DNA from 2 places in the Lactobacillus sp. ESL0260 genome. Region 1 is predicted to be linked to the other one. Evidence: predicted binding sites of a transcription regulator. Region 1 holds the regulator's gene; the other holds the start of a gene.

Region 1 (16,081 bases):
ATCGTTGTCCAAAATGTAAATACTCGGAGTTCTTTGAAAATGGTGAATTTGGTTCAGGCTATGACTTGCCTGATAAAAAGTGTCCCAACTGTGGGGCAGAGTTAGTTAAAGACGGCCAGGATATTCCATTTGCAACATTTTTAGGATTCCATGGTGACAAAGTTCCAGATATTGATTTGAATTTCTCTGGTGACTATCAACCAGTGGCTCATAACTTTATTCGGGTAATGTTTGGACCTGATAATTCATACCGTGCCGGTACAATTGCCACAGTGGCAGATAAAACAGCCTATGGTTATGCTAAGCATTATGATGAAGAAAAAGAATTGAATTTGCGCGGAGCAGAACTAGATCGTCTTGCAGCTGGAGTCAGCGGCGTTAAAAGGACAACTGGTCAGCACCCGGCAGGAATTGTTGTGGTTCCCGATGATATGGATATTTATGACTTTACTCCGGTACAATACCCAGCAGATGATGTTAATGCTGCCTGGTTAACGACGCATTTTGACTTTCATTCCATTCATGATAATATCTTAAAATTTGATATTTTAGGCCATGATGATCCAACGATGATTAGGATGTTGCAGGATCTTTCAGGCGTTGATCCGTTAACAATTCCCCCTGATGATCCCGGAGTGATGTCACTTTTTTCAAGTCCCAAAATATTAGGCGTGACCCCTGAACAAATTCAATCAGAAACAGGTACCCTAGGGGTACCGGAATTTGGTACTAAATTTGTTAGAGGGATGCTTGAAGAAACCAAGCCAACTACTTTTTCTGAGCTGTTGCAAATTTCAGGTTTGTCACATGGTACTGACGTTTGGCTAGGAAATGCCGAGGAATTGGTTAATAATGGCACGTGTAAGTTAAAAGATGTTATTGGCTGTCGTGACAATATCATGATGGACCTGATCCACTGGGGTGTTAAACCTGAAGTAGCCTTTTCTACAATGGAATCTGTGCGTCATGGCCGCGGAATTAGTGATGACGATATGGCTGTTTTAAAGAAAAACGATAAGATACCTGACTGGTATATTCCGTCTTGTCTCAAAATTAAGTATATGTTTCCTAAGGCCCATGCTACCGCCTATATCCTAATGGCTCTTAGAATTGCCTGGTTCAAGGTTTATTATCCTGAAATTTACTATACCGCTTATTTTTCAGTCCGTGCCGACTTATTTGACTTGGTCGCTATGAGTCATGGTAAAAATACGGTCAAAAAGGCAATGGCAGATATTCAGAATCAGGGAAACGATGCATCGGCAAAGGACAAGAGTTTGTTAACTGTTCTTGAAATTGCTAATGAATGTTTGGAACGTGGAATTAAAATTAAAATGGTCGATATTAATAAGTCAGAAGCGACCAATTTTAAAATAATAGATAAGCATACTATTTTAGCACCGTTCAATGCTGTTCCCGGATTAGGAAACAATGCAGCTAAACAGATTGTGGCTGCTAGAACTGAGCAAGAATTTTTATCAAAAGAAGATTTGGCTAATCGGGGCAAAGTATCCCAATCGATCATGGATTATTTGGAGGATAACGAAGTCTTAGCAGGTATGCCAGATCAAAATCAACTGTCACTCTTTTAAAATTTTGCAGTATTAATATAAATGTGTTATACTTTCTAAAGAAGTTCGAATAAATGATTCGGAGTGGGCAAATTTGCTCACTCTTTTTATTACGGAGGAAAGTACTTGGCGAAAGTTAAAGATTCTGTTATCGAAGAGATCAAACCAATTATTGCTGCACGAAACGATGAGTTTGTTGATATGGAATATGTTAAAGAAAAAGGTCAGAATTATTTAAGAATATACGTTGACCGTGAAAATGGTATTGATATGGATGAAATTGCAGGGTTAAGTGAACTATTATCTACGAAACTTGATCAGTTGCAACCTGATCCATTTCCTGATCCATATATTTTAGAAGTTTCTTCACCTGGTATCGAGAGACCATTAAAAAATGCTTCCGACTGGCAAAAGGCTTTAAATGACTATGTACATGTTAACCTTTATCAAAAAGTTGAAGGCGAAAAGGAATATGAGGGAACTTTAAAATCTTATGATGATAACGAAATCAAACTTGAAATAAGAGTAAAAACAAGGAAAAGGGTTTTATCACTTCCCCGTAAATTAATTGCAAATATTCGTTTTGCAATTGAGTTTTAGAAAGGTTGATTTAGAAATTATGTCTAAAGAAATGCTTGAAGCGTTTGCTACTTTGGAAAAAACTAAAGGTATAAAACAAGATGTAATTGTTGAAGCAATAAAAGCGGCATTAGTTGCAGCATATAAAAAGAATTATAACCAAGCAACAAATGTCATAGTTGAATTCGACGAACGCAGAGGGGACTTCAAATTAATGACTGAAAAAACTGTCGTTGAGGAAGTTCATGATGAACGCCTAGAAATCAGTTTAAAAGATGCTTTGACAATTAACCGGGCATATGAACTTGGTGATAAAATTCGTTTTGAGGTTGCTCCCAAGAACTTTGGTCGTATTGCTGCTCAAACTGCTAAACAGGTTATTATGCAACATTTACGCGAAGCTGAAAGAAACCATATTATTGATGAATATTCTCAATATGAAGATGAATTGATAACTGGCACAGTTGAAAGACGTGATAATCGCTTTGTTTATGTTAAAATTGGTAATGTTGAAGCAGTAATGCCTCGCAATGATCAAATGCCAGGTGAAACTTATAATCCGCAAGATCAGATTCGCGTTTTAGTGACTCACGTTGGCTCGGATTCTAAGGGAGCCCAAATTACGGTTTCACGCACTGCCCCTGATATGGTAAAAAGGTTATTTGAACAGGAAGTACCTGAAATTTACGATGGAACTGTAGAAGTTGTTTCAATTGCACGTGAAGCAGGAGACAGAACCAAGATTGCCGTGAAATCGAATGATCCTAACATTGATCCAGTTGGTACTTGCGTTGGTCAAAGAGGTGCCAGAGTGCAAAATGTGGTCAACGAACTTGACGGTGAAAATATAGATGTAGTTAAATACGAAGAAGATCCATCAGATTATATAGCTAATGCTTTGAATCCTGCAGAAGTTATTGCCGTGCAATTTGGCGATGAAGACGATGAAAAAAGTGCTTTAGTAATAGTTCCTGATTACCAATTATCACTGGCAATTGGGAAAAAGGGCCAAAATGTTCGTTTGGCTGCACGGTTAACCGGTTATAAAATAGATATCAGACCAGAATCAGAAGTAGAATTTGTTGATGAAAGCAGTGATCAAGCTGAAAAGGAAAATAAAGAAGCTGAATCTGACAATTTAGTAGCAGGCGATGCAAGTTTTGCAAGTGATGTAACAGAAGATTCTGCTGCAGAAGAAGAACCTGAAGCAGAAACTTCATCTGATGAGACCAAAACAGAAGATGGACTTCAAGCTGAAGCTACTAACGGTGAAACGATAGATACTACTGAAGAGTAATGCAAGGGGTGAAACTTTTTGAAAAAAAGAAAGATTCCAATGCGAAAAGACTTGTTAACTAATACTATGCAGCCCAAAAAAGAATTGGTCAGAATTGTGGTAGACAAAGAAAAAAATATCGCAGTTGATCCTACTGGAAAGAAACCTGGTAGAGGAGCATATGTCTCACTTGATCCAAGTCAGATCAAAAACGCTCAGAAAAAGGGATTGATTGAGCGCAGCTTAGGAACAAAAGTGCCTGAAGAGTTTTACCAAGAGCTTTATTCATATGTTGACCATCAAAAGGCAAGAAAAGAATTGTTTGGTGATAAATAGGTTTGCAAAATAGACAAAAAGCATTAAATTTAATAGGACTAAGCCAAAAGGCAGGTAAACTGGTTTCAGGATTTGAAATTGTGTCAATAAGCGTAAAGGCTAAAAAAGTTAAGCTGATTATTTTAGCTCAAGACGCACAGACGGATACCACCGCAAAGATTACCAAGATTGGAAAACAAAATAACGTATCTGTGATTACGGAATTTAATAGTAGTGAAATTTCCCAAGCTATTGGTAAAAAGCGTAAAGTTTTGGGAATTACTGATACTGGTTTTGGCAAAGCATTGTTACAAAAAATCAAAGAAGGAGTGTGATTTGATGACTAAAACAAGAATTTATGAATTGGCGAAAGAATTAGGCATCGATAATAAAACTGTGGTCAATAAAGCAAAGGACCTGGGGTTTGATGTTAAAAATCATATGTCATCACTTGAAGATACACAAGTAGAGCAAATAAAGGGTAGTTTCCGCAGTAGCTCCGCTCCCGCCAAAAAGCAAGAAAGACCAGCGAAAAAGAGCAGTAAAATCAAAATTTCTGTTACTTCAATTCGTAAAAATGAAAAAAAGCATGATGAAACTAAGAATGGTAAAAGTAATAGAAAAAACAATAACTTTCACAAGTCAAATAATAGATCTAGACAAAGTCAAGATCGCACTAGACAACATTCCAATTTGAGTCAAAAAACTTCTAAACCAGTAGCCCAAGATTTATTAAAGCAATTAAAGCAAAAACAACGAGTGGAAGAGAAAAAATTAAATCGGCAAACAGAAAGAGCACAAAAGTCTTATAAGGAAAATCAGACTAAAACTAAACCAACGTCTGCTGAAACTAATAAACCTGTTTCTAAGAATGAAAATAAAGTAGTTAAAACTGAAACTACTGCTCCTAAAGTGACGGGACCTAAAATTCTTAAACCTTCACCAGCCAGGTTTAAGAATAATCAAAAGTCTACACCTGTTCGTCAACCTAAAGTTTTAGATACTGCTGCCCCTGAACCCGAAAAAGAGGAAAAACGTCGTGGCAACGGTCATGGTCGTAACTCTGGCAAGCCAGGCAGAAAAGGTAAAAATCAAACCTATGGTGCAAATAATTATTCGAAACACCAAGAAAAGCGTAAGCGTAAAAATAGGAAGAAGCAGTTTGAACAAGTACCTAAAAAGCAGCCAACGCAAAGAAAAGAGCGGCCATTACCAGATACTCTGGTTTACGAAGTGGGTATGAATGCTCAAGACTTAGGAAAAATTTTGCACAGAGAGCCAGCTGAAATAGTCAAAAAATTATTTATGCTGGGTGTCATGACTAATCAAAATCAATCCCTTGATAAAGATGCAATAGAATTAGTAGCGGCTGAATATAATATTAATGCTCAAGAAAAGGTTCATGAGGATATATCTGACATTGATAATCTTTATGACAAGAGAATGAAAGCTTCTCTGAAATCTAAGCATTTAATTAAACGCCCACCAGTAGTTACTATTATGGGACACGTTGACCATGGTAAGACAACACTGCTTGATCGTTTACGTCATACGCATGTTTCGGCTCATGAAGCTGGAGGAATTACGCAAAAAATTGGTGCTTATCAGGTAAGAGTTGATAATCAGCCAATTACTTTCTTGGATACACCAGGACATGCCGCATTCTCAAATATGCGTGAACGTGGAGCAGAAATTACCGATATTGTTGTCTTGGTTGTTGCTGCAGATGACGGTGTAATGCCTCAAACTGTTGAAGCAATTGATCATGCTAAGAGTGCTAAAGTTCCAATTATTGTTGCCATTAACAAGATGGATGTTCCGGGAGCAAACCCTGAGCATGTTACTGAGCAGTTAATGAAGTACAATTTAATTCCGGAAAATTACGGTGGTGACACAATATTTGTTAACATTTCTGCTAAAACTGGTGAAAATGTTGATGAACTTTTGCAAATGATCCTTTTGCAAGCGGATGTGATGGAATTGAAAGCAGACCCAACGCAAAAAGCAATTGGTACTGTTATTGAAGCCAGACTTTCTCGTGGACGTGGTCCTGTTGCCGACCTTTTGGTTCAACAAGGAACACTAAAAGTTGGCGATCCAATTGTAGTTGGGAACCGCTTTGGTAGAGTTCGTGTTATGACTAATGACCGCGGTCGTCAAGTCGAAAAGGCTACTCCGTCAATGCCAGTAGAAATTACCGGATTAAATGATGTTCCAGAATCTGCTGATAAAATAGTAGTGTTCGATGATGAAAAGACGGCTAGAAGTGTTGGTGAACAAAGAGCGCAACAAGCTTTGCAACAATCTCGTGAAAATGTTCAACATGTTACTCTTGATAACCTGTTTGACACAATGAAAAAAGAAAACATGAAGGAAGTAGATGTTGTCTTAAAAGCGGATGTTCAAGGTTCTGTAGAGGCTTTACAGCAGTCACTTGAAAAGATAGAAGTTGAAGGTGTGCGTGTAAACATCATTCATGCTGGAGTTGGTGCTGTAAATGAATCAGATGTTACCTTGGCTGGCGCTTCGAATGCCTTCATAATTGGCTTTAATGTTCGTCCAACAGCTACCGCAAAGTCACAAGCTGAAACAGATGGTGTAGATATTCGTCTGTATAGCATCATATACAAGGCTATTGACGATGTTAAAGCAGCCATGAAGGGTATGCTTGAACCAACTTATGAAGATAAGGTTGTGGGCAATTTGACTGTACGGGAAACTTGGAAGGTTTCCAAGGTAGGAACAATTGCTGGTGCCTTTGTCGATTCTGGTTATGTTTCAAAAGATTCTGAAATCAATTTGATTCGTGACGGTGTTGTAATATATACTGGAAAAGTGGCTTCACTTAAAAGATTTAAAGATGATGCTAAAATGGTTAAACAAGGGTTTGACTGTGGTTTAACAATTGAGGGCTACAATGATATCAAAATTGGTGATGAGATGGAAGCCGTTGAAAAGCAAGAAGTCAAACCTGAGTAATTAACAGGGAGGAAAGCATGAAACACAGAATTGGTCGTGTTGAAGGAGAAATCCTCCGTGAATTAACGAAAATTTTGCGCAAAAATATTCGTGATCCACGTGTTAATGACGTTACTATTACAGCAGTTGAATGCACTAATGATCTCTCGTATGCTACTGTTTACTACAGTATTCTTTCAGAAGATGCTAAAAAGGAAGAAGAGGCTGCAGCTGGTTTAAATAAGGCAAAGGGCATGATGCGGCATTTGTTGGGTCAAGTCTTAACTGTCTACAAAGTTCCTGAATTAATATTTAAACGAGATAATTCAGTTAAATACGGTAGCAAAATTGATCGGTTAATTGCTGAAGTTAAAAAGCAGGATGAAAATCGAAATAATTAATAAAAGCGCTGTTAGGCGCTTTTTTCATGGTTAAGGTACGGGAAAAATGTTAAATGGTATATTGGTGATAGACAAAGAAAAAGGCATGACGAGTGCTGATGTTGTCTATCAATTACGCAAAGTCTTGCACATTAAGAAAATAGGTCATGCTGGTACTCTTGATCCTGATGTTACAGGTGTTTTACCAGTCGCAATAGGACAGGCTACTAAACTAATTGAGTTAATGCATACTCAAAATAAAAGATATATCGGACAGGGAATACTTGGTTTTGCCACCGATAGTTGCGATATTAGCGGCAAAATAACAGCTAGCAAAAAGATCACGAATAAAGTCAAATCAACTGAGATAAAAGATGCAATGCAAGAATTTGTGGGACAAATTGAACAGGTGCCGCCGATCTATTCTGCTGTGAGGGTTAACGGTAGGCATTTATATGAATATGCACGAGCTGGTATAGAGGTAGAACGACCTAAAAGGCAAGTTAAAATTTTTGCTTATAATCTTGTAAATGAACCTATCTTTGATAAAGAAAAAGGCCAAGAAATGTTTGACTTTGAAATTGAATGTAGTAAAGGAACCTACGTTCGTTCTTTAATAAATGATTTAGGTACCCAACTGAAAATACCAGCAGTAATGAAAAGTTTGCGCCGCACATCTAGTTCAGGTTTTGATATTAGTCAGTCTGTAAAACTTTCTGAAATTACCGAAGATCCTAAATTAATTGATCAAATTATTCAACCAATTGATTCTTTTTTTAGAAATTACGTGCAAATGAATCTTGATGAAAAATTATGGTCTAAAGTTAAAAATGGTGTAGCTATTTCTTTGAAAACGAATGCAAATAATGTGGCATTACGTTACAATAATAAAGTTAAGGCAATTTATCGCAAAGATGGTACCATTTATCGCCCGTATTTAATGCTTTTACAAAATGAATAGGTGAATGAAGGTCTTATTATGGAAATTATCCATTTAACATACCCCTTTAAGGAAAACATAATTCCCCAAAATATTATTCTTGCTTTAGGTTTCTTCGATGGAGTTCATCGCGGACATCAAGAATTAATCAAAATTGCAAAAGAAAAGGCAACGCAAAAACATTTGCCACTAGTGGTAATGACGTTTGATCGTCATCCAAAAGAAGTCTATCAAAATAAAAAAGTTACTTACATAGATACGCTTGCAGAAAAAGCATACAAGATGCAAAAACTCAAAGTTGATTATTTGTTGGTGATGCATTTTAATGAGGCATTTAGTAAACTTACGGCTCAGGAATTTGTTGATAATATAATAGTTCAATTACACGCAGACACTGTAGTTGCTGGCTTTGATTACACATATGGCCCTAAAGACACGGCTAATATGAAAAATTTCCCTAAGTTTGCTCAGGGAAGGTTCAATATAATTAATGTCCCTAAGCAGTCTTATGATGGTCAAAAAATTGGTTCTACGGAAATCAAGAAAGCGATAACTAGTGGAAATATGGAATTAGCCGCTAAGTTGTTGGGCTTTCCCTATGTTATGTCAGGCTATGTAGGTCACGGTTTGCGCAATGGGCATAAACTAGGTTTTCCCACAGCTAATTTGGTTTGGAGTGAAGACAAGGCTGTTCCTAAAATTGGCGTATATGCGACTAAAACCAAGATTTGTGGTAAGTGGTATGACTCAATGACAAGTGTAGGCTATAATGTGACTATCAATCAGGGGAAAAAGCTTTATATTGAGTCAAACTTATTTGGCTTTGATCAGGAAGCCTATAATGAGGAAATGGTAATTAAATGGTATAAGTATACCCGTGGTGAAATTAAATTTGCAAATTTAAAAGAGCTAACACAACAAATGAGTCAAGACGAGGCTGAAATTAAAAATTATTTTGCTGCGATGAATTAATTAATGATACTAAAAAATGATTGACGTTTTTTAAGAAAAAAGTTAGCACTCAACTTGACATTCTGCTAAAAGCTAGTATCATATAAATTGTTAGCACCTAATCAGATTGAGTGCTAAAAGTGAGGGCGATATTTATGTTGACCGAACGTCAAGAATTAATTTTAAAAACAATTATCAATGATTTTACGCAGACACATGATCCTGTTGGGTCCAAGACTGTTATGAATCAACTGCCTATTAAGGTTTCAAGTGCTACTATTCGTAACGAAATGGCTGTTTTAGAAGATAAGGGTTTGATTGAAAAAACTCATTTGTCCAGTGGCCGCGTACCTTCAACTGAAGGCTACCGCTACTATCTTGACAACTTGGTTGAACCTTTACAAATTTCATCTTCTGTATATAAGCGAATCATTAGTCAGCTTGATCAACCGTTTCATCAGGTTAACGACATCGTTCAGGCAGCTGTAAAAATTTTATCGGATCTAACCAATTACACAGCATTTGCGGAAGGTCCTGAAAATAGTGAATTAACTATTACTGGTTTTCGTATCGTGCCATTGTTTAACAGACAGATTATGGCTGTCTTAGGAACTAGTGATGGTGACGTTCATGACCAGGTTTATACTTTACCTTATAATGTTAATGGTGATGAAATTGAACAGGCTGTGCGCATGATTAACGATCAGCTGGTGGGCAAAACTTTAGATCAAGTTACTCCAGACTATCTTAAAAAGACTTTGGGCAATAAACTTAAAGTTGCTCATGTCTCTGAACTGATTAATTTGGTCGAGGATGTTATTAACGATGCTGCCAGTGAGCAAACCTATGTTGATGGCCAGATTAACCTGCTTAACAACATTTCTCTGGACGATATTTCAAACTTAAGATCGCTCTATGAAATGATTGAGCATAATGATTTGATTTCCAGTATTTTGGACAATAGGCAAAATTTGAAAAGCGACAGGTATCCGGTTCGAGTTAGTTTAGGATCCGAATTATCAAATGATTTGTTAAAGGATTACAGTCTGCTTACGGCAGAGTACAGCGTTGGCTCTCATGGAAAGGGCATAATTGCTTTACTTGGCCCTGATAATATGCCGTATTCTCAGGTGATTGGATTACTCGAGTATTTCAGAAACGAACTATCTAAAAAATTACTTGATTATTATGGTAGATTCAAATAAAGGAGGTTAGCCGTGAGTAAAGAAGAAAATAATAGTAAAAACTCAAAAAAAGAGCCAAAAAAAGATGAGCATAAAAAGTCAAAGACAGAAGTAGAAAATTCTAAGACTAAGGCTAACGAAGAAAAGAAACCAGAGTCTTTGGAAAGTAAATTGCAGCGTAATTTGACTCAATTGCAAAAAGAAAAAGACGATCTGGAAGATAAGTATTTGCGCAGTCAAGCTGAGATGCAAAATATGCAAAATCGCTACAATAAAGAAAGAGCGCAGCTTATCAAATATGAGTCTCAATCCTTAGCTAAAGATGTTTTGCCAGCGATGGATAATTTAGAAAGAGCTTTAGCTACTAAAGTCGATGACGAAGCATCAAAACAGCTTAAAAAAGGTGTACAGATGACACTTGATTCACTGGTTAAAGCGATGAAAGATCACGGTATCAGTGAAATTATAGCTGAAGGTGTCAAATTTGATCCCAATTTACACCAAGCTGTTCAAACCGTTGCAGCTGAAAATGATGATCAAAAAGATCATGTTGTACGAGTTTTACAAAAGGGATACTTGTACAAAGATCGTACTTTAAGACCAGCTATGGTTGTTGTAGCACAATAATTGAAAGGAAGCATATCAATGTCAAAAGTTATCGGAATTGACCTCGGAACTACTAACTCAGCAGTTGCCGTTTTGGAGGGTAAAGAACCCAAAATTATTACTAACCCAGAAGGAAATCGCACTACCCCTTCAGTAGTTGCCTTTAAAGATGGAGAAATCCAAGTAGGTGAAGTTGCCAAAAGACAAGCAATTACCAATCCCAATACTATTTCTTCTATTAAACGTCACATGGGCGAAACTGATTATAAGGTCAAAATTGGTGATAAAGCTTATACACCACAGGAAATTTCAGCAATGATCTTGCAGTATATCAAGAAATTCTCTGAAGATTATTTGGGCGAGAAAGTAACCGATGCTGTTATTACTGTACCTGCATACTTTAATGACGCTCAGCGTCAAGCTACTAAGGATGCTGGTAAAATTGCCGGCCTTGATGTTAAGAGAATCATTAACGAACCTACTGCATCTTCCCTTGCATATGGTCTTGACAAAGATGCTGAAGACGAAAAAGTTTTAGTTTACGACCTTGGTGGTGGTACTTTTGATGTTTCCGTTTTGCAATTAGGTGACGGTGTGTTCCAAGTTCTTTCAACTAATGGTGATACTCACCTTGGTGGTGATGACTTCGATAACAAGATTATTGATTGGTTGATTAAGAACTTTAAAGATGAAAATGGTGTTGACCTTTCTAAAGATAAAATGGCTTTACAAAGGTTAAAGGATGCTGCCGAAAAGGCGAAGAAAGATTTGTCTGGTGTTTCAGCAACCCATATTTCATTGCCATTTATCTCTGCAGGTGAATCTGGCCCATTGCACCTTGAAGCCGATTTAACTCGGGCAAAATTCGATGAATTAACTTCTGACTTAGTTGAAAAGACTAAGATCCCATTTGATAATGCTTTAAAAGATGCTGATTTAACAGTTAATGACATTGATAAAGTCATTTTAAATGGTGGTTCTACTCGAATTCCTGCCGTACAGGATGCAGTTAAGAAGTGGGCTGGTAAAGAGCCTGATCACTCAATTAACCCAGACGAAGCTGTTGCTTTAGGTGCTGCTATTCAAGGTGGTGTCATTTCAGGTGACGTTAAGGATGTTGTTTTACTTGATGTAACCCCATTATCACTTGGTATTGAGACAATGGGTGGTGTATTTACCAAACTTATTGAAAAGAATACAACTATTCCAACGTCAAAGAGCCAGATTTTCTCAACTGCTGCTGATAATCAACCAGCTGTTGATGTGCACGTTTTGCAAGGTGAACGCCCAATGGCTGCCGATGATAAGACTTTAGGACGGTTTGAATTAACTGATATTCCTGCAGCCCCTCGTGGTGTACCACAAATTCAAGTTACTTTTGATATTGACAAGAACGGTATCGTTAATGTTTCTGCTAAGGATATGGGAACTGGTAAAGAACAAAAGATTACTATCAAGAGTTCATCCGGCTTATCTGATGAAGAAATTAAGAAGATGCAAAAAGAAGCTGAAGAACATGCGGAAGAGGATAAGAAGAAGAAAGAAGAAGTCGACTTACGTAATGAAGTTGATCAATTAATCTTCTCCACTGAAAAGACCTTGAAAGATGTCAAAGGCAAAGTCTCTGATGATGATACTAAGAAAGTTCAAGATGCACTTGATGCTTTAAAGAAAGCTCAAAAAGACAACAATTTGGATGAAATGAAAGCTAAGAAAGATGAATTATCCAAGGTTGCACAAGACTTAGCAGTCAAATTGTACCAAGCTAATGGTGGAGCTCAAGGTGCACAAGGACAAGCTGGACCTCAAGCCGGACCACAAAATCCTGGTTCACAAGATGGTAATAATGGTTCTGCAGGTGAAGGTGAATTTCATAAGGTAGACCCAGATAAGTAAAGGGTTTATAATTGAATAAATTAGAAAAGAACTGCCAGGAAAAGTAGTTCTTTTCTTTTGTAAGGTTAAGGAGCTTATAGATGGCACAAGAAGATTATTATGAAGTGCTGGGAGTAGATCGCAATGCCAGTGACAAAGAAATTACCTCTGCTTATCGCAAACTTGCCAAGAAGTATCACCCCGATTTAAACCATGAGCCTGGTGCTGAGGAAAAATATAAAAAGGTTAACGAAGCCTATGAAGTATTACATGACAAGCAAAAAAGAGCCCAATATGATCAATTTGGTTCAGCTGGAGTCAATGGTCAAGGAGGTTTTGGCGGTGCTGGTCAAGGATACAGTGACTTTGGGGGCTTCGGTGATTTTGGCGATATATTTAATGATTTCTTCGGTGGTGCCACAGGTGCCAATCAACAACATGTAAATCCCACGGCGCCAACTCGCGGTGAGGACTTAGATTATACGTTGTCTATTGATTTTATGGATGCAATTACGGGTAAGAAAACACAAGTTTCCTATACTAGGAGTGAAACCTGCCCAACTTGTGGGGGCAATGGTGCTGAAAAAGGCACACATCCGATAATTTGTGATAAATGTAATGGCTCAGGTTATATGACTATCACTCAAAAATCCCTGATAGGTATGATTCGACAGCAAGCTGTTTGTGACAAATGCCATGGAAAAGGTGTAATTATTGAACATCCATGTCAAACTTGTCATGGTAATGGCGTAATTGACGGTAAGAATACCATTGAAGTTAATATTCCTGCTGGAATAGACAATGGCCAGCAATTGCGTTATGAAGGTCAAGGCGAAGCTGGTAAAAATGGTGGTCCTTACGGTGATTTGTACATCAATTATCGGATTAAACCATCAAAGGAATTTGAGCGTAAAGGTACAACTATTTATACGACCGTTCCAATTTCATTTGCCCAGGCAACGTTAGGCGATGAGATTAATGTTAAAACTGTACACGGCGAAAAGAAGCTAAAAATTCCTGCAGGTACTCAACCAAATAAGAAATTTACCATCCACGGACAAGGTGTTCCGTATTTGCGTGGCAACGGTAACGGCGATCAGATTACCACCGTTCAAGTTCAAATTCCAAAATCAATTAATGAGAAGCAAAAACAGGCTCTAGTTGATTTTGTCAAAGCAGGTGGAGGGTCAATAATGCCGCAAGAAAAAGGATTTTTTGAAAGGCTAAAAGAAAAATTGCAGTGATAATTACGTTATCATAACTTCACTGATTAGATCTTTTTGATTAAAATAGAAGAAAAATTGCAATGTTAGAATGTCCTAAGGGTTATAAATATTGGAATAAAAATGATACCGGGATAACTATATCGGCGGATGCACCTCAATGGGCAAAAAAAGAATTTCATAAATATATGAAACTTTTTGCAAAAAATGGAAAACCTGATAAGCACGGTATAGTCAAGTATTATTAACATTTTTGGCAATTTGAACAAGAGCTGATTCCTAAAATATAAAGGAATTAGCTCTTTAATTTTGTCATGTTTCTTAATTCGTTTTATACAGTCTGTTGAATTTGCTATAATAATAAAGATAGAGTAAAGGGTGCAAATTATTTATGGACATAACAAAATTACAAGATTATCAAAAACATATTCGCAACTTTTCCATTGTTGCTCATATTGATCATGGAAAATCAACGATTGCGGACCGTATTTTAGAGTTGACCGATACAGTATCTGAACGCCAATTAAAAAATCAGATGTTAGACGACATGCCGCTTGAGCGCCAACGCGGTATTACCATTAAGATGAACTCGGTTGAAATTAAATATCATGCTCAAGATGGCGAAGACTACATTTTTCATCTAATTGATACACCAGGACACGTGGATTTTTCATACGAAGTTTCACGTTCTTTAGCTGCGTGTGAAGGTGCGCTCTTAGTAGTCGACGCTTCGCAAGGCGTACAAGCCCAAACTTTGGCAAATACTTACTTGGCAATTGATGATGATTTAGAAATATTGCCTGTAATAAACAAGATCGATTTGCCTTCGGCTAACCCAGAGCAAGCTAAAGAAGAAATTACAGAAATGCTGGGACTTGATGCATCCGACGCTGTTGAAGTTTCTGGTAAAACTGGTCAGGGCATTAAGGAGTTGCTTGAACGAATCGTAAAAGACATTCCGGCACCGCAGGGTAATTTGCAAAACCCACTTAAAGCATTAATTTTTGATTCTAAGTATGATGACTATCGCGGGGTAGTTCTCTCTGTCAGGATTGAAGAAGGGACGGTTAAACCTGGCGATAAAATAAAAATCATGAATACGGGTAAAGAGTATGAAGTAACTGAAGTGGGAGTTTCTAGTCCACATCCAGTTAAAAAGGATATTCTGATTGCGGGGGATGTTGGTTACCTAACGGCTAACATCAAGTCCGTTCGTGAAACTCGTGTTGGTGATACAATTACTGCAGCGGAACATCCCACAGCTGAGCCATTACCTGGGTATCGGCAGATACCACCAATGGTGTATTCTGGTATGTATCCCGTAGACAACTCTAAATATGATGATCTTAAAGAAGCTTTGCAAAAATTGCAGCTCAATGATGCTGCTTTAGAATTTGAACCTGAAACTTCAACCGCTTTAGGCTTTGGCTTTAGGTGTGGCTTTTTAGGTTTACTCCACATGGATGTGGTGCAGGAGAGACTTGAACAGGAATTTAACCTAGACTTGATTATGACTGCCCCTTCTGTAGATTATCATGCAATTATGAATGACGGTACGACCAAAGTAATTGATAATCCTTCTGATTTACCGTCTGCAGGTGAATATAAGGAAGTGCAGGAACCTTTTGTTAAAGCAGAAGTAATGGTACCGAATGATTTTGTCGGTCCTGTGATGGAATTATGTCAACGCAAACGAGGCGAGTTTGTGACAATGGACTATTTAGACAAATATCGGGTTAACGTAATTTACAATATGCCATTGGCTGAAATTATTTATGACTTTTTTGATGATTTGAAGTCTTCTACTAAGGGTTATGCTTCTCTTGATTACGAAATTACGGGTTACCGCGCAACAGATTTAGTTAAAATTGATATTCTGTTAAATAAGCAAGTTGTTGATGCTTTAAGTTTCATAGCCCACCGGGATGAAGCACAAAATAGAGCAAGACAAATGACCTCGATGCTTAAGAAATTAATTCCGCGGCAAAACTTTGAGGTTGATATTCAGGGAGCAATTGGTGCTAAAATAATTTCGCGTGCCACTGTTAAGCCATACCGCAAGGATGTAACTTGGAAAATTCATACGGGAGACCCTGATAGAAGAGCTAAATTACTAGAAAAGCAAAAGAGGGGTAAAAAGCGGATGAAGGCTGTAGGGCATGTTGAAATTCCTCAAGATGCTTTTATGGCAGTTTTAAAAATGAATGATGATGATTTAAATTC
Region 2 (16,081 bases), on a different contig from region 1:
TGATAATTTCGGTGAAAAAAAGAAGAAACATTAAAGGACTGATCAAATGCAGAGGCAAAGTAGTTATGCCCAAGAAAATGGTAAGCTTTATCTAGTGCCAACTCCGATTGGTAATTTGGAAGACATTACAATTAGAGCAAAAAAAGTTTTACAGGAAGCTGATTATATCGCAGCTGAAGATACCAGAACAAGTGGCATCCTACTTGAAAAAATTGGGGTCCATAATCATATGCTTTCCTTTCATAAGTATAATTCAAAGGAAAGAGCGCCCGAATTGATTAAATTAATGACGAAGGGTGCAGTTATCGCAGAAATTAGTGACGCTGGAATGCCCGTCATTTCTGATCCGGGTTATATTTTAGTCCAAGAGTGTATCAAGAATAATATTCCAGTTGTCCCTTTACCAGGTGCTTCCGCCTTTACTACTGCCTTGATTGCCTCTGGCTTTGATGCTCAGCCATTTACTTATTATGGCTTTTTACCGCGGAAAAAGAGTGAGCAAAAATCCTTTTTTGAACAAATGAATAAAGCACGCGCAACTTCTGTTTTTTATGAAGCACCACATAGATTAGTTAAGACTCTTAATAATATGGCAGAAATATTGGATTCTGAGCGGCAAATTGTTGTAGCCAGAGAACTGACTAAGATTCACGAGGAGTTTGTTCGTGGTACAATCAGTGAAGTTACTACTTATTTTGAGCAAAATGCGCCGAGAGGTGAATTTGTGATTTTGGTTTCACCAAATACCAAGCAAGCTGAAAAATTATCTTGGACTGCACTAATTGCGTTAGTAGAGAAGTTGGTTGCTAAAGGAAAAAGCAAAAAAATGGCAATTAAGGAGATTGCTCAGGAAAATCACGTTTCAAAAAATGAGTTATATGAACGTTATCATCAAAAGTAGGTGAAATTATGAAGTACAGTGAAAAACATATTGTAAATTTTTATGAATGTGATGAAAATAAAAATTTAAAATTACCTGCGATGATTGATTTGATGATGAGTGTTTCGGAGCATCAATTAGATTCAGGTAATGGTAGTACTAACGCCTTGACCAAAAGGGGATTAGGTTGGGTCGTGACGCAATATCATATGGAAATTGCCCGCCTGCCCCATCCAAATGAAGAAATTATACTTACAACTGAGCCATTTGGCTATAACCGTTTTTTGGAATATAGAAATTATGTATTTACCGATCAGACTGGAAATGAGTTGATAACAGTAAAAAGTGAATGGGTTTTATTTGATTTAAAGACCCGCAAATTAGTATCAACTGATAAAGAAATGATGGCTGAATTGGGAATACCCCTCTTGAAAAAGCTGCCTCGTTTTCCAAGACTGCGGGTCCAGGAAAATTACGAGAAAAAACGGCAGTATCGCGTACGCTATGATGATTTGGATACCAACCATCACATGACTAATGGGCACTATTTTAATTGGTTTCTTGATACGCTTGACCGCGATTTTTTAAAAAATCATATTGTCAAGACTATCGATATTAAATTTAACCTTGAAGTCCGTTATGCCCAAACACCATATGCATGTGTAAGTGTAATTGAAGACGGAGACATTATAAAATCATTTCATGCGATTGCAGACGATGATAAAAATGATAAAGCTGTTTGTGAACTAACTTGGCGCAAAATATAATATAATTATTTTTTGTGTTCTAACACAATTTAATTAAAGAAAGAAAGTGCTGCAAATGACTATTAAAGAACTATTCAAGGTCGAATTGCGTGATCTTGTACTCTTAGGAATTATTGTCGCAATGAAGATTATTCTTAGTCGTTTCACAGTTGGATCAGCTGTTGTTCATGTAAGTTTGGGTTTCATCGGAAGCGTGATGCTGGGATACTTATTTGGACCTATATGGGGCAGCGTTGGCGGTGGAATCAGTGATTTGGTTTCATCGGCTCTATTTGGTAATCAAGGGGGCTTTTTTATCGGCTTTACCCTGAGTGCAATGATTGGTCCGTTTATTTATGGCTTAGTTTTTTATCAAAAGCCAGTCAAAATTTGGCGGATTATTTTGGCAACTTTATTAGTGACAGTTGTTGTTAATATCGGCTTAAATACACTTTGGGTTCACCTTTTATATGGCATTGACTATTCCGTTGCACTTATTCAAAGAATTCCGAAGGAAGCCATTACCCCCTGGGTGGAAATGATTGTTAGTTATTTTGTTTTAAACGCAATTTCAAGGGTTAGGATTAACAGGTAATTTTCGAAAAGAGTAAAAATATTTTAGAATGAAAATTTTGAGTATGTCGACCGCGACAAATAATTTAAGTGTGGCTTTAAATGATGGTGCTAAAGTAATTATGGAAAAGAATGAATTTGATCAGCGTAATCATAGCGCACATTTGGACCCATTAATTGCCGAAATTTTAAAAGAAAATGATCTAAGTTTGGCAGAAATCGATCGTTTTGCCGTTGCAATTGGACCAGGGTCATACACCGGATTACGGATTGGTGTAACGACAGTAAAAATGTTTGCCAGCATTTTACATAAAGAGGTCGTAGGCATTTCTACTTTACAAGCACTGGCTGCTAGTTGTGCAGAAGAAGGTACTTTAATAGTGGCTGGGATTGATGCTCGTAATGATAATTACTTTGCGGGCGCTTATGTCAATAAGGAAGATGATTGGGGTCCTGAATGTGTAATACCTGATGGGCACTATCATATTGACACACTTTTAAACGCAGTAGCAGAATATTGTGCAGATAACAACTTGGAAAATGTTATTTATGTTGGTTCTGGCTTTGAAAAACAAAAAGAGACTATCAAAAAGATAAATATTCCCTTTAATTTTGGGACAGAAAAACAGAATATTGTTCATGCCGGCTTAATAGGTAAGCTGGCTGTGAATGCTCAACCCGATGATCCTGACCAGTTGTTGCCAAACTATTTACGGCGCACACAAGCTGAAATTGATTGGCATAAAAAGACCGGAGAAGCATATAAACCTGATAGTAACTATGTGGAAGAAGTTTAAGTGTTTCTGGCATTTTTTATTTGTGGCGCAAAAGAAAAAGTTTGTTAACCTTACTCCAGAAAAATTCATTATCAATCACTCTATCCTGGATATTAGACAAGCGCAAATTGAAGACATTTCTGCGATCTTGTTACTTGAGCAAAGTTTATATCAAGGAGAGGAGCCTTGGAGCGGCGCAATTTTTCAAACTGAATTGGGCAAAAAGAATTCACTCTATTTACTCGTATTGCAGTCGCAATTAGTGGTAGGGCTAATTGGTGTCCGCATTGATATTAAGAAAGCGCATATTACCAATTTAATGGTTGATTCAGCTTGGCAAAAAAGAGGCATAGGTACTTATTTAATTAGAAAAGTAATTGAAGTTGCCCAAGAAAAAGGCTGTGAGGAACTTAGCCTGGAAGTAAGAGAGGATAATTTGAATGCTCAAAATTTATATCAAAAATTTGGTTTTGTTACAACTTTCGTCTGGCCCAATTATTATCAGGACTCCCGGCAAAACGCGCTTAATATGGTACTTAAATTGGTAGATGATTGAAAGAAAGGAAATAGAAGTGGTACATAAAAAAGATATCCGGATTTTGGCTTTTGAAAGTTCTTGTGATGAGACTTCGGCTTCTGTTGTCAAAAATGGCAGAGAAGTTGAAAGCTTGATAGTAGCAACTCAAATTAAAAGTCACCAGCGTTTTGGAGGAGTCGTTCCCGAAGTAGCTAGTCGCCACCACATTGAAGTGATTACGCAAATTACCAAGGAAGCTTTAAGTGAGGCAAAAGCAACTTGGAATGATATCAATGCTATTGCCGTAACTTATGGACCGGGTTTAGTCGGAGCCCTGTTAATCGGTGTTAGTGCCGCAAAAGCTGCTTCAATGGCTACAGGTATCCCACTAATTGGTGTCGATCATATTATGGGTCACATTATGGCAGCACAATTAAAAGAAGAGATTACTTATCCGGCTCTTGCACTGCAAGTTTCTGGTGGTCACACTGAAATAGTTTTACTTAAAGACCCGACTCATTTTGAAATAGTTGGTGATACTAGGGATGACGCGGCAGGAGAAGCTTATGATAAGATTGGCCGAGTTTTAGGAGTTAATTATCCAGCTGGTAAGACAATAGATGAATGGGCTCACCAGGGGCAGGATACCTTTAATTTTCCCCGGGCAATGATTAAAGAAGATGATTACGACTTTTCTTTTTCAGGGCTAAAAAGTGCATTCATTAATACTTGTCATCATGCCGAACAAATTAACCAAAAATTAAATAAATACGACTTAGCCGCCAGCTTTCAGGCTGCAGTGATTGATGTTTTAGCAACTAAAACAATTAGGGCGATTAAGCAGTATCAGCCGCAGACTTTCATCATGGGGGGTGGTGTAGCCGCTAACCATGGTTTACGGGACAGAATGAATAGTGAAATAGCAAGTTTACCGCAAAATATTCAGCCCAAAGTCATTTTGCCTGATTTAAAGCTTTGCGGTGACAATGCTGCGATGATTGGTGCAGCGGCCTACAATTTGTATCAAGAAGGAAAATTTGCTGATCTAACTTTAGATGCTGATGCATCATTAGAATTACCTTACGCATCAGAAATGCTGCAATAAAATAAATAATATCAGGATCAAGACAAAATCCCTACGAAAGAAAGCGTTGAATTCAACGTCTTTTTATTGTTCTTGAAATAGTTTTTCCAGACTCTTTTTTATCATTATGTGTTTTGAGCCCAAGTATTTTAAACATTATATTTATGTATCAATTACTAAATGATCAGAGTATACAAAATGACAGCTGGTGAATAGCTACAGTATCGGATTGCAAGAACTTTTAGACAGTAGTATTAAGAAATAAAAAATGTCACATATGTTTTTAAAAAGTCATATGTGACATTTTTTAATTTAGTTTTCCTACCTGAATATAATAAAGTCAAACAGGTAAGGGAGAAAATCAAATGGTTAGTTTATTTCATTCATTGATGATCCTAGCTGTTAGCATATTTTAAAGAGTTCAAAAATACAAAATTTGATAATCACTTTGATTATGAATTTTATACGGATAGACTATTAATAAAACTCAAATACAAACAAGTTTCTATCAATAAATAGGGATACGTTTAAATTTCTAATCAAAAAACAATAAAATTATGGTAGGCTAAATTATAGTAACCCTATCATTTTTAAATTAATTCACCACTCAAAAAAGGAGACAATGATGTTAACAGTCCAAAACCTATCGCTCAAAACCAGGCAGCCAATCCTGCACGATTTTTCTTATCAATTTGCACCCGGTCAATTTTATCAAATTGCCGCAGAAAACGGTTCTGGTAAAACAAGTTTCTTGCGTGCTGTTACGGATCTAATTCCAGCTTCTTCTGGTAAAGTCTTATTGGACGGAAAGCCGTATGCCAAAAATAAGCGTAAGCTTTTTTTCTTTGAAAGCAATGAATGGTTGAATGTCAATTTAACCAGCCTTGATTACTTAAAATTCGTGAAAAGACAATGGCATTCTAATGTCGACCTTGATCAAGAACTTGATTTCTTGGGTGTACGTAAGTATGTCAAAGTCCCGATTAAAAAGTATTCGCTTGGAATGAAACAAAAATTGATTGTAGCCATGTACCTAGTTAGTGGCGCCGAATATTACTTGATGGACGAGATTACTAACGGTCTTGATGAAGAAAGCCGCACAATTCTTTATAAACGACTAAATGATGAGGTAGTTCAGCATAATAAATGTATTATTCTAACCTCCCACTATAGCAGCGAGATTAAAGTGAATAACTTACACCGGCTCGTTTTACAAAAACAAATGATGCACGAGGTAGAACAATGAGCTCATATTTTTCATTGCAACTTAAAAAAGTTACTAAACACAATCTATCAATTATTTCACTGGTTATTTTATTATTAATTTCTTTTGGCTTACTATACATGAAGTCTACGCAGCTCATGGGTACAGGTTCTTTAAAAGGAGATGCTCAGGGTCAGATTGCCATGAAAAAGCAAGCTTTACAAGCCGATCGTCAAGCACTCAAACGATATTCACCGCATGGAAAATCATATAAGGCCACTGAAAAAGATATCAAACAAATTGAAAAGGAATTAAAAAAAGATCAAACCTTTGTAGATAATATTAATCACAATCACTGGAAACGAGTTTATGAGATCAAATTAAAAAAGGAACAAAAAGGCAGATTGACTGATCTAAGTTCAGATGAAAAAGATGGACATAAAAGTATAATCTTGCGTTTAAAGTATCTCATAGTTCACCCTATGCCTTATGAAAGCGATAACGCAGTTACCGGAATACAATTTTTGTTAGATTTGAATGCAAACTATTGGCCCGTCTTATTTAGTTTGGTAATGATATTTATTTTGACTTATTTATTTACTGGTTCTTATAAAAATGGTCTTGACATTTCGACTGTCTTGCCAATTAATCGCTTGCAAAGTACATTGACTAATAATATTGCTGGGTTAGTGGTCGTCAGCTTTATTTTTCTTTTACTAAACTTATTAGTTTTCGGGGGAGCAGCGAGCATTTTTGGTACTGGTCGCAGTGACTATCCTTACATCATTCACCATCTGGTTAGCGACCACTTGGTGCCGGGAATTGTTCCGACTGCCAAATTGTTGCCCCAAGCAGTTATACTGCAGCTCTTAAATTTCATATTTATGGTTTTGCTTGTACAGCTAATTGCTAAAATTTTTCATAACCAGTTACCGACTCTGTTAGTTTCGCTATTGCTTTTATTAGGCGGTCATTTTGTTACAGTTTTTATTATTCCACTAGAGAAGATTGCGCAGTGGCTTCCTGGTACTTATTTAGGAGCTTTAAATGTTGTATCAAACCAAACAGCCTATGCAATGGATAATTCCGCGATTAACTTTTCAAATGGTGTGTTTACCTTAACACTAAGTTCTATATTATTGTTGTTGTTGGTACTTTTAATTGATCGCCTTACAACTGTTACACATAGAAATGGGAGACTGGCATAATGTCCTATCTGGCTTTTCAGCTTAAAAAAGTATTTAAGAATAAGCTAACCCCAGTTTGCTTAGCAATTATACTCTTATTAATGGGTATTGTCTTATTCATGAATATACGCACTAATCCCCAATTTTCCTTGCAGGCGTTGTCTAAATCAGAGATTGCATACCGCCAAAAAGAAATTAACCGGCAGCAAAGATTACTTAAACACGATAAACAAAAATCGAAAACTGAGATTTACAATGATACTAAATCTACTATTAAGCAAAATCAAGAAGTAGTTAAGCAAGATAAACAAATTCTAAATGCGGCAAATAAAGGTAATTGGCGCAAAGCCTACACGATTATGTGGCACCAAAAAAAGCAAGAACAAACTATTACATCAAATGGCCAAGATTCAGCAGGCCTTAATTCAAGAATAAATGTAGAGAAAAAGCTGCAATTCTTTAACTATTTACGCCATGAGCCTTTGCCTTATGAAAGTCAGGATATGCCAGTAACAGGCTGGCAGTTCTTACTGCAATTAAATCAGCAATATTTGCCTTACGTATTTACTCTTGTTGCTCTGTTTTTATTAACTTTGCTTTTAACTGATTCTTACCACCAAAAATTAGATACGGCGCAGTTATTACCGCTTGAAAAAAATAATTTAATGATTTCGAATACCATAGCAGGAATAGTCCTGACTCTTGGTAGTTTTTTAGCGATTAATTTAGTATTATTTATTGTAGCTTCCCTTATTTATGGTACAGGTAGTTTAGCCTTTCCTTATATCGTAGGTCAATATACAGGTGGTAGGCCTCTTATTGAATGTATATCTACTGGCAGTTTTATTATTAAAGTAATTGTATTGCAGGTACTTACCTTCATCTTCGAGGTTGTCCTAGTTCAGTTCCTTGCCCGAATTTTTCGTGATAAATTACCAGCATTACTTATCGCTATTTTACTTGTCCCGGGACTTAACATTGCAACTATGATAGTTGAACCGTTGCGTAAGATTTGCGCCTGGTTGCCAATGACTTACCTGAACGCAGTTGACATAGTATCTGGCAATTTAGGAATGAATTATCAAAATGTGCAGTTGAACTATACGACAGGGCTGTTAACACTATGCTGCTCAATTTTAATAATTACTATTATGATTTCACTATCCAGTCATATAAAATACAAAGAATAAAATTTTATATTTTGTAAATCAACGTTTTTACTTTTAATTTAGTATTATCATGACTTTAAATCGTTCATTTGTTTATTTAAATTGTGCTTACTCAAAAGTCTTTTAAAACTAAGTGTAAAAATATTTAACAAGTAATAACATACTCGTCATTACAAAATGGAAAACTCATTTCAAAGGAGTCTGGGAAAAGATAGTTTTTTCCCAGACTCTTTATTATCTCTTAAAAATCTTTGTAGAAAGCAATCAAATCGTATTTATCACACGGCTTAGAATTACCATTTTCATAAAACATGCGCGTTTTACCCGTATTTTCGGTCAACAAAAATTTCTGTCTGACAGAATTATATTCTGTAATACACTATTCATTAATTTCGTACCAATTCCCCGACTTTGATAAGCAGATTAACCAGTAACTCTTGGATATAAATGATGGTCAGACCATCACCAAACTACTCTGATTAATCCAACTAATTGACTATGATCCTAAGCGCCAATAGTAAAAAGCAAATTTGCCACTGCCTTTTGCAGTTGCCGAGGGTTTTGTGTATAAGAACTCCAACCGATGCTGGTATATAAATTGATGAGTTGGTCTAAAGCAATATTTTGGTCAGCTATATATTTCATTTTTATTCCTCCTTTATTAATTAATAATTAAAGAGCAGTGCGTAATTTTTCCATGTGCACCTCCCAATTTATTTTTGATAGAGCCAGTAAAATTATTAACTTTAAGTTTAAACTCCTGAGTTTTTGAAAACAACAGTAAATTTATCAAGTTTTGCAAACAAAAAATCAATTAATAGTTAACAAGGTAATTTACTGTAAGTTGAAATATAGAAATAGTAAACAAGAAGGCAGATTTATTTCTATTTTTGTTGCGTTTCCAAAATATAGATTATTTTAGTCAAAGCTATCCAGTTCAGTCAGTGCATTTTCCCAAGCATCATTTGCCTCAGCAAGTTGTTTTTGCACTTCAGTGAGCTGTTCCTGCAAAGGACCTAATTTGTCGAAGTTAGTAGCAATTTCAGGATCAGCCATTTGAGATTGAATATCTTCCTGCTCTTTTTCCAGTTGTTCAATCTTATTTTCAGTATTTTCAACTTCTCTTTGCAATTTACGCTTTTGTGAATCGCGCAATTTTTGCTCTTGATAAGAAAGTTTATTTTTATTTTCGTCTACTTTTGCTGCCGTATTATTTTTTGCTGACTCGTTCTCTGAAACAATATTTTGCTTGTTTTTTTCATCTAGATAATAGCTATAATCACCCTCGTAAACTTGGGCAGTACTATCTTTGATCTCCACAATTTTGTTAGCTAACTGATTAATGAAATAGCGATCATGTGACACAAACAACAAAGTACCGTCAAAATCCTGCAAAGCTTTTTCTAATACTTCTTTCGCCTCAAGATCCAAATGGTTAGTAGGTTCATCCATCAGCAGAAAGTTGTTATGTTCAAGTGACAAAACCGTTAATGTTAATCTCGCTTTTTGACCACCAGATAATTGTCCGACAGTTTTATCAATATCTTTTGCGGTAAACAAAAAACTGGCTAAAATCGATCTCACATCTTTTTCAGGCATTGTTTTATGACGGTCCCAAACGGTGTCAATCACCGTTTTAGTTGGATCAAGTCCCTGCAGTTCTTGATCATAGTAGCCGATATCAAGGGATGCACCGTACTTAATTGAGCCTTTTTTCGGCTTTAATTCCTTCATCACGGTTTTTAGTAAAGTTGATTTACCAATACCATTTTGACCAATTACGGCTACGCGGTCGCCTTTATTTATTTGCAGAGAAATATCGTGCACCATTGTTTTTGTTGGATAGCCAATTGTTAAATCACGTAAAATTAAAACTTCTTTACCAGATGGCCGCTCGCTTTGAAAATTAATGCGCACTTTATTTTTGTGCTTTGGCGGAGTGATCCTATCCATTTTCTCCAATTGCTTGCGGCGGCTTTGTGCTCGTTTAGTAGTTTTGGCTCTGACAATATTTTTTTGAATAAATTCTTCGTCTTTTTTGATTTGCTCTTGTTGCTTTTCATACGCTTCTTCTTGCTGGCGATCACGCAGCTGCCGTTCAGCAACATAAGCGGAATAATTCCCCTTAAAGTCAGTTAAGTTGCCAAATTGCAATTCAAAAATCTGTGTGGCTAAATGATCTAAAAAATACTGGTCATGGGAAACAACTAAAATAGCACCAGAATAGTTTTTAAGATAACTTTCCAGCCAGTCCAGAGTGTCTAAATCAAGGTAGTTGGTAGGCTCATCAAGTAATAGCAGAGCAGGTTTGCGCAGTAGCAATTTAACAAATGAAAGTCTGGTCTTTTCTCCTCCGGAAAGACTTGCGATTTTTTTTGACCAAGTTTCTTCGGGAAAGTTAAAGCCATTCAAAATACTTTTGATATCAGCCTGGTAGGTGTACCCTCCTTGCTGCTCAAAGTTGAATTGCAGCTGGTCATACTGTTTTAACAAATCACTTCTTTTAGGGTTAGCAGCGATGTCCTGCTGTAAACTTGTGATTTTTTTGCTCATATTAATTAATGAAGTAAAAACACTGAGCATTTCTTCCCAAATTGTTTTACTTTCATTTAGACCATTTTCTTGGGCAATATAGCCGACATCTATATTTTTATTGATGGTGAAGTCACCATGTGTGGCTTCTTCTTCACCGGTCATAATCTTAAGCAGGGTTGTTTTACCAACCCCGTTAGGTCCAATCAGACCAATTCTGGCATTTGCGTCAATTGAAAAATTGACATTTTTAAATAATGTGTTGGCACCGAATTGTTTTTCTAAATCGTGTCCTTGTGCAATTATCATAATTTTTCACCTAAAAACCATTTTAGCATACGTATTGAATTTCTTGTGTGAGAGTTTGACGGATATATGAAAGAAAAAGAGCAAAAATACAGCTTTTTAAGCGTGAATGAATAAAAATACCAGTTTCTATTATCAAGCCTGTTACCATTATGCTAAAATTTAAAAGATTGTGAAAAAAATGTTTGCAAATGACGTAAATTTATAGGTAAAATAGAATTGATTGCTGAGAAATTCACAAGAACGAATTATGGTTACTTAATTAAGTTGGAGGCTTCTTAAATGGAAAAAATCAAAATACCAACGGCAACGGCTAAAAGGTTGCCGTTATATTACCGTTATCTTATTATCTTAAATGAGGCTGGCAAAGAAAAAGTTTCTTCGACTGAATTGTCTGAAGCTGTTCAGGTAGACAGTGCTTCAATCAGACGTGATTTTTCTTATTTCGGCGCTTTGGGCAAAAGGGGTTATGGCTACGATGTAAAAAGTTTACTTTCTTTTTTTAAAAAGATTTTAAACCAAGACACTTTAACAAATGTTGCTTTGGTTGGCGTAGGTAACTTGGGTCATGCTTTATTAAATTACAATTTTAAACGCTCAAATAATATTCGCATTTCTTGTGCTTTTGATATTGATGAGAAAATTACCGGCAGAATTCTAAGCGGTGTGCCTGTCTATGATATGAGTGAACTTAAAAAGCAGCTTAGTGACCAACAAATTTCTATTGCGATTTTAACGGTGCCATCTGCGGCTGCTCAAAAAACTGCTGATGATATGGTAGAAGCTGGAATTAAGGGAATCATGAATTTCACCCCAATTCGTTTATCTGCACCAAGTGGCATTAGAATTCAAAACGTTGATTTGGCTACTGAGTTGCAGACACTTATTTACTTTCTTGATTCGGATAAGAAAAAATAGTTTTAAAAAGCAAATTAGCACTTTTTTACTCAAAGTGCTAATTTTTTCTTGCATTTTTTCATAAAAGGGGTTATTATCATAAATGTAAGTTAGCACTTGACAAATAGGAGTGCTAATGGCACATAAAAGAGATTAAAATTTAATTTTAGGAGGGACAAACGTGTTACAACCAATAGGTGATCGCGTGATCGTAAAAGTTAAAGAAGAAGAAGAAAAGACTGTAGGCGGAATCGTCCTGGCTTCTAATGCTAAACAAAAGCCGACAGAAGGTGAAGTAGTTGCTGTTGGTGAAGGTAACTTTGCTGAAAATGGCAACAAAATACCTATGACTGTTAAGGAAGGCGACGTTGTTTTATATGACAAGTATTCTGGTACAGATGTTAAATACGATGGTCAAAAATATTTAGTCCTTCACGAAAAAGATATTTTAGCAATTGTTAAGTAATTAAGGAGCGTATAAAAATATGGCAAAAGAAATTAAATTTTCAGAAAAAGCAAGACGTTCCCTGTTAAAGGGCGTTGACAAATTAGCTGATACTGTTAAGGCTACTATTGGTCCTAAGGGTAGAAACGTTGTTTTGGAGCAATCTTACGGCAACCCAGACATTACTAACGATGGTGTGACAATTGCCAAGGCAATTGAATTAAAAGACCACTATGAGAATATGGGTGCTAAGTTAGTTGCAGAAGCAGCACAAAAGACCAATGATATTGCCGGTGATGGTACTACTACTGCGGTTGTTTTAACCCAAGCAATTATTCGTGAAGGTATGAAGAATGTTACTGCTGGTGCTAACCCTGTTGGTGTTCGTCGCGGTATTGAAAAAGCCACAAAAGCTGTAGTAAATGAATTACACAAGATTAGTCACACTGTTTCTTCAAAAGACCAAATTGCTCAAGTTGCTTCAGTTTCTTCAGCTTCAAAAGAAGTTGGTGATTTAATTGCTGACGCAATGGAAAAAGTTGGTAATGACGGTGTTATTACTATTGAAGACTCACGTGGTATCGAAACTGAATTATCAGTAGTTGAAGGTATGCAATTTGACCGTGGCTACCTGTCACAATACATGGTAACTGATAATGACAAGATGGAAGCTGATCTTGACAATCCATATATCTTAATTACTGATAAGAAGATTTCTAACATTCAAGACATCTTGCCATTGTTACAAGAAATTGTTCAACAAGGTAAATCACTTTTAATCATAGCCGATGATGTGTCTGGTGAAGCTTTGCCAACATTAGTTTTGAACAAGATTCGTGGTACGTTCAATGTCGTTGCTGTTAAAGCTCCTGGTTTTGGCGATCGTCGTAAAGAACAATTACAAGATATTGCCGCTTTAACTGGTGGTACAGTTATTACTGAGGACTTAGGTCTTGAATTAAAGGACACTAAGATTGACCAATTAGGTCAAGCTCGCCGGATTACTGTAACTAAGGACTCAACTACTATTGTTGATGGTTCTGGTTCAGATGAAGCAATTAAAGACCGTGAAGACTCAATCAGAAAGCAAATTGCAGAAACTACTTCTGACTTTGACAAGAAGAAATTACAAGAGCGCCTAGCTAAATTAACTGGTGGAGTTGCTGTTATCCATGTCGGTGCTGCTACTGAAACTGAATTAAAAGAACGCAGATACCGCATCGAAGATGCTTTGAACTCAACCCGTGCTGCTGTTGATGAAGGCTACGTTGCTGGTGGTGGTACTGCTTTAGTAGATGTTAAGGATGCTGTTAAGGACCTTAAAGGTGACAATGCTGATGAACAAACAGGTATTAACATTGTCTTAGAAGCTTTGACTGCTCCAGTTCGTCAAATTGCTGAAAATGCTGGTGAAGATGGTTCAGTTATCTTGAATAAGCTTGAAGGTCAAGAAAATGAAGTTGGTTACAATGCAGCCAACGGTAAATGGGAAAACATGGTTGAAGCTGGAATTATCGATCCAACTAAGGTAACCCGTACTGCTTTGCAAAATGCTGCTTCTATTGCTGCTTTGTTATTGACTACTGAAGCCGTTGTTGCCGAAATACCAGAAGAAAAACCTGCCGCTGATCCAAATGCAGGTGCTGGCAATCCAGGTATGATGTAATTTAGTTTTTATTAGTTAATTAATAAATCCTACTAGCAATCCTGTGGGGCTTGCTGGTAGGATTTTTTTGTTTAATATACAAGTTATCAGAATTTGATAAATAAATACTGCCTTTACATTAGGAAGGAATATTAGTGGAATATTTAAGTTTACTAGGTATCGTAGTCATAGTGATTGGCTTTGCGCTGGGACTTGATACCATAGCCGTGGTTATTATTGCTGCTTTAATTACAGCCTTAGTTTCAGGAATTGATTTTGTCTCGTTTTTGACAATTTTGGGTAAAGGATTTATGGATAATCGCATGGTTTCCCTGTTTTTTCTGACTTTACCAACAATTGGCATTTTGGAAAGACATGGCTTAAAGCAAGCTGCTGTTAATTTGATTAAAAAAATGAAAAAATTGACGCCAGGTCGTATTTTCGATATTTACCAAGCCATTCGTGAAATTGCTGGTGCTTTCGGCATTTCATTACAAGGACACGTCCAGTTTATTGCTCCTTTGATTAATCCAATGGCACAAGCGGCCGGTAAGGTTAATAGCGAATTGACCTCTTTAGAAGTTGACCAAATTAAGGGTAGGGCGGCTGCAACAGAAAATTTTGGTAATTTCTTTGCCCAAAATTTATTCGTAGCTTCTTCAAGCGTTCTACTTATTGCAAGTACTATGAAATCACTGGGTCACCCAGTTGATCCTAGTGGCATAGTTCTATACACTTTTCCAGTTGCAATCATCAGTTATATTTTATGTGTGGGTTACAATCATGTGTTTGACCAAAAATTACTCAAACAGCAAGAGAAGTAGGAGAAATAATGGATACTTTAATCAATAATATTTTATTAGCGTTCTATATCTTAATCGGGCTGTTTTTCTTGGCTGCAGCAATTGAGTCTTGGCGTGATCAATCAAATCCTGTGCGTTGGGGTACCGGGCTTTTCTGGTTTTTGTTTGCAATACTATTCTGTTGTGGGCAATGGCTTTCGAATGCAATTAACGGTGCAATTATAATAATTATTGCTTTATTATCTCTGTTTAAACAGGTTCGCGTAGGTCACATAAAAGATTTGGATGAAAAAGTTGCTCAACAAACGGTTGAACGCATTGGCAACTGGATCTTTTTGCCAAGTATCTTGCTAGCAGTTTTAGCTTTATTAATAGCCCAATTTACTAATCTGGGTGGTCAAGTAGGTATAGGTGTGGCAGCAATTGTTTCACTTATTTGCGCACAAATTCTGACAAAAGCAAATGTGAAAGTTGTGTATGAGGATACTCAGAGAATGGTGCGTTCGGTAGGGTCAGCGGGAATCTTACCACAGCTGCTTGCTACTCTGGGTGTGGTATTTACAGCTTCAGGTGTGGGACAAGTTACTGCTAAGGCTATTTCTGGACTTTTTCCTATTGGAAACCATTTATTGGGAGTTACACTCTATTGTGTTGCCATGGCTTTGTTTACAGCCATCATGGGTAATGCGTTTGCGGCCTTTGCAGTTATTACTGCTGGAATTGGCATCCCTTTTGTTGTGGCACAAGGAGGTTCACCGGTTGTAGTTGCAGCTTTAGGGATGACTTCAGGTTATTGCGGTACACTGTTAACACCAATGGCAGCAAACTTTAATACCCTGCCCGTTGCTCTTATGGAAATGAAAGATCAACTAGGCGTAATTAAACAACAATTTCCGATCGCAATCAGCATGTTGCTTATTCAAATTATGCTAATGTATTTTTTGGCATTCTAAGATAGTAAGGAGAAATATAATGAAAATTCTTGTAACAGGTTTTGATCCATTTGGTGAAGATAAAATTAATCCTGCAATTGAAGCAGTTAAACGACTGGATGAAGAAATTGCTGGAGCACAAATCGTAAAACTGGAAATACCAACTGTTTTCGGTCATTGTGCCGATGTGGTTCATGAAGCTATTCTGAAGGAAAAACCTGACTATGTGTTAAATATTGGACAAGCCGGTGGTCGCTATGGTCTAACTCCCGAACGAGTGGCAATTAATTTTGATGATGGTCGCATTGCCGATAATAAAGGATACCAACCACTTGCTACACCTATTCAGGCAGACGGTCAAAATGCATATTTCACGCAACTGCCT

The links. The regulator HrcA, encoded in region 1, represses chaperone genes, less so after heat shock. The targets are predictions, from matches to a motif close to TTAGCACTCNNNNNNNNNGAGTGCTAA.
Region 2: a site for HrcA is predicted at 11,982-12,008, ahead of groES (co-chaperone GroES). Genes of this name have one in related genera too.

What each region holds. Positions count from the first base shown of each region.
Region 1 covers NZ_REHO01000011.1:88,465-104,545, reverse strand. Annotated here, with positions in the region: gene F5ESL0260_RS05345 (PolC-type DNA polymerase III) at 1-1,592, shown strand, start outside; gene rimP (ribosome maturation factor RimP) at 1,698-2,171, shown strand; gene nusA (transcription termination factor NusA) at 2,191-3,447, shown strand; gene rnpM (RNase P modulator RnpM) at 3,466-3,762, shown strand; gene F5ESL0260_RS05325 (ribosomal L7Ae/L30e/S12e/Gadd45 family protein) at 3,765-4,076, shown strand; gene infB (translation initiation factor IF-2) at 4,081-6,720, shown strand; gene F5ESL0260_RS05315 (ribosome-binding factor A) at 6,738-7,100, shown strand; gene truB (tRNA pseudouridine(55) synthase TruB) at 7,147-8,040, shown strand; gene ribF (riboflavin biosynthesis protein RibF) at 8,059-8,991, shown strand; gene hrcA (heat-inducible transcriptional repressor HrcA) at 9,126-10,175, shown strand; gene grpE (nucleotide exchange factor GrpE) at 10,188-10,781, shown strand; gene dnaK (molecular chaperone DnaK) at 10,800-12,656, shown strand; gene dnaJ (molecular chaperone DnaJ) at 12,737-13,879, shown strand; gene lepA (translation elongation factor 4) at 14,250-16,081, shown strand, end outside.
Region 2 covers NZ_REHO01000013.1:13,469-29,549, reverse strand. Annotated here, with positions in the region: gene yabA (DNA replication initiation control protein YabA) at 1-34, shown strand, start outside; gene rsmI (16S rRNA (cytidine(1402)-2'-O)-methyltransferase) at 47-901, shown strand; gene F5ESL0260_RS06460 (acyl-[acyl-carrier-protein] thioesterase) at 910-1,647, shown strand; gene F5ESL0260_RS06455 (folate family ECF transporter S component) at 1,703-2,221, shown strand; gene tsaB (tRNA (adenosine(37)-N6)-threonylcarbamoyltransferase complex dimerization subunit type 1 TsaB) at 2,250-2,996, shown strand; gene rimI (ribosomal protein S18-alanine N-acetyltransferase) at 2,980-3,531, shown strand; gene tsaD (tRNA (adenosine(37)-N6)-threonylcarbamoyltransferase complex transferase subunit TsaD) at 3,548-4,597, shown strand; gene F5ESL0260_RS06435 (ABC transporter ATP-binding protein) at 5,202-5,822, shown strand; gene F5ESL0260_RS06430 (hypothetical protein) at 5,819-6,988, shown strand; gene F5ESL0260_RS06425 (hypothetical protein) at 6,988-8,157, shown strand; gene F5ESL0260_RS09540 (hypothetical protein) at 8,641-8,781, opposite strand; gene F5ESL0260_RS06415 (ABC-F family ATP-binding cassette domain-containing protein) at 9,055-10,977, opposite strand; gene F5ESL0260_RS06410 (redox-sensing transcriptional repressor Rex) at 11,257-11,892, shown strand; gene groES (co-chaperone GroES) at 12,053-12,337, shown strand; gene groL (chaperonin GroEL) at 12,357-13,982, shown strand; gene F5ESL0260_RS06395 (DUF969 domain-containing protein) at 14,117-14,785, shown strand; gene F5ESL0260_RS06390 (DUF979 domain-containing protein) at 14,794-15,717, shown strand; gene pcp (pyroglutamyl-peptidase I) at 15,737-16,081, shown strand, end outside.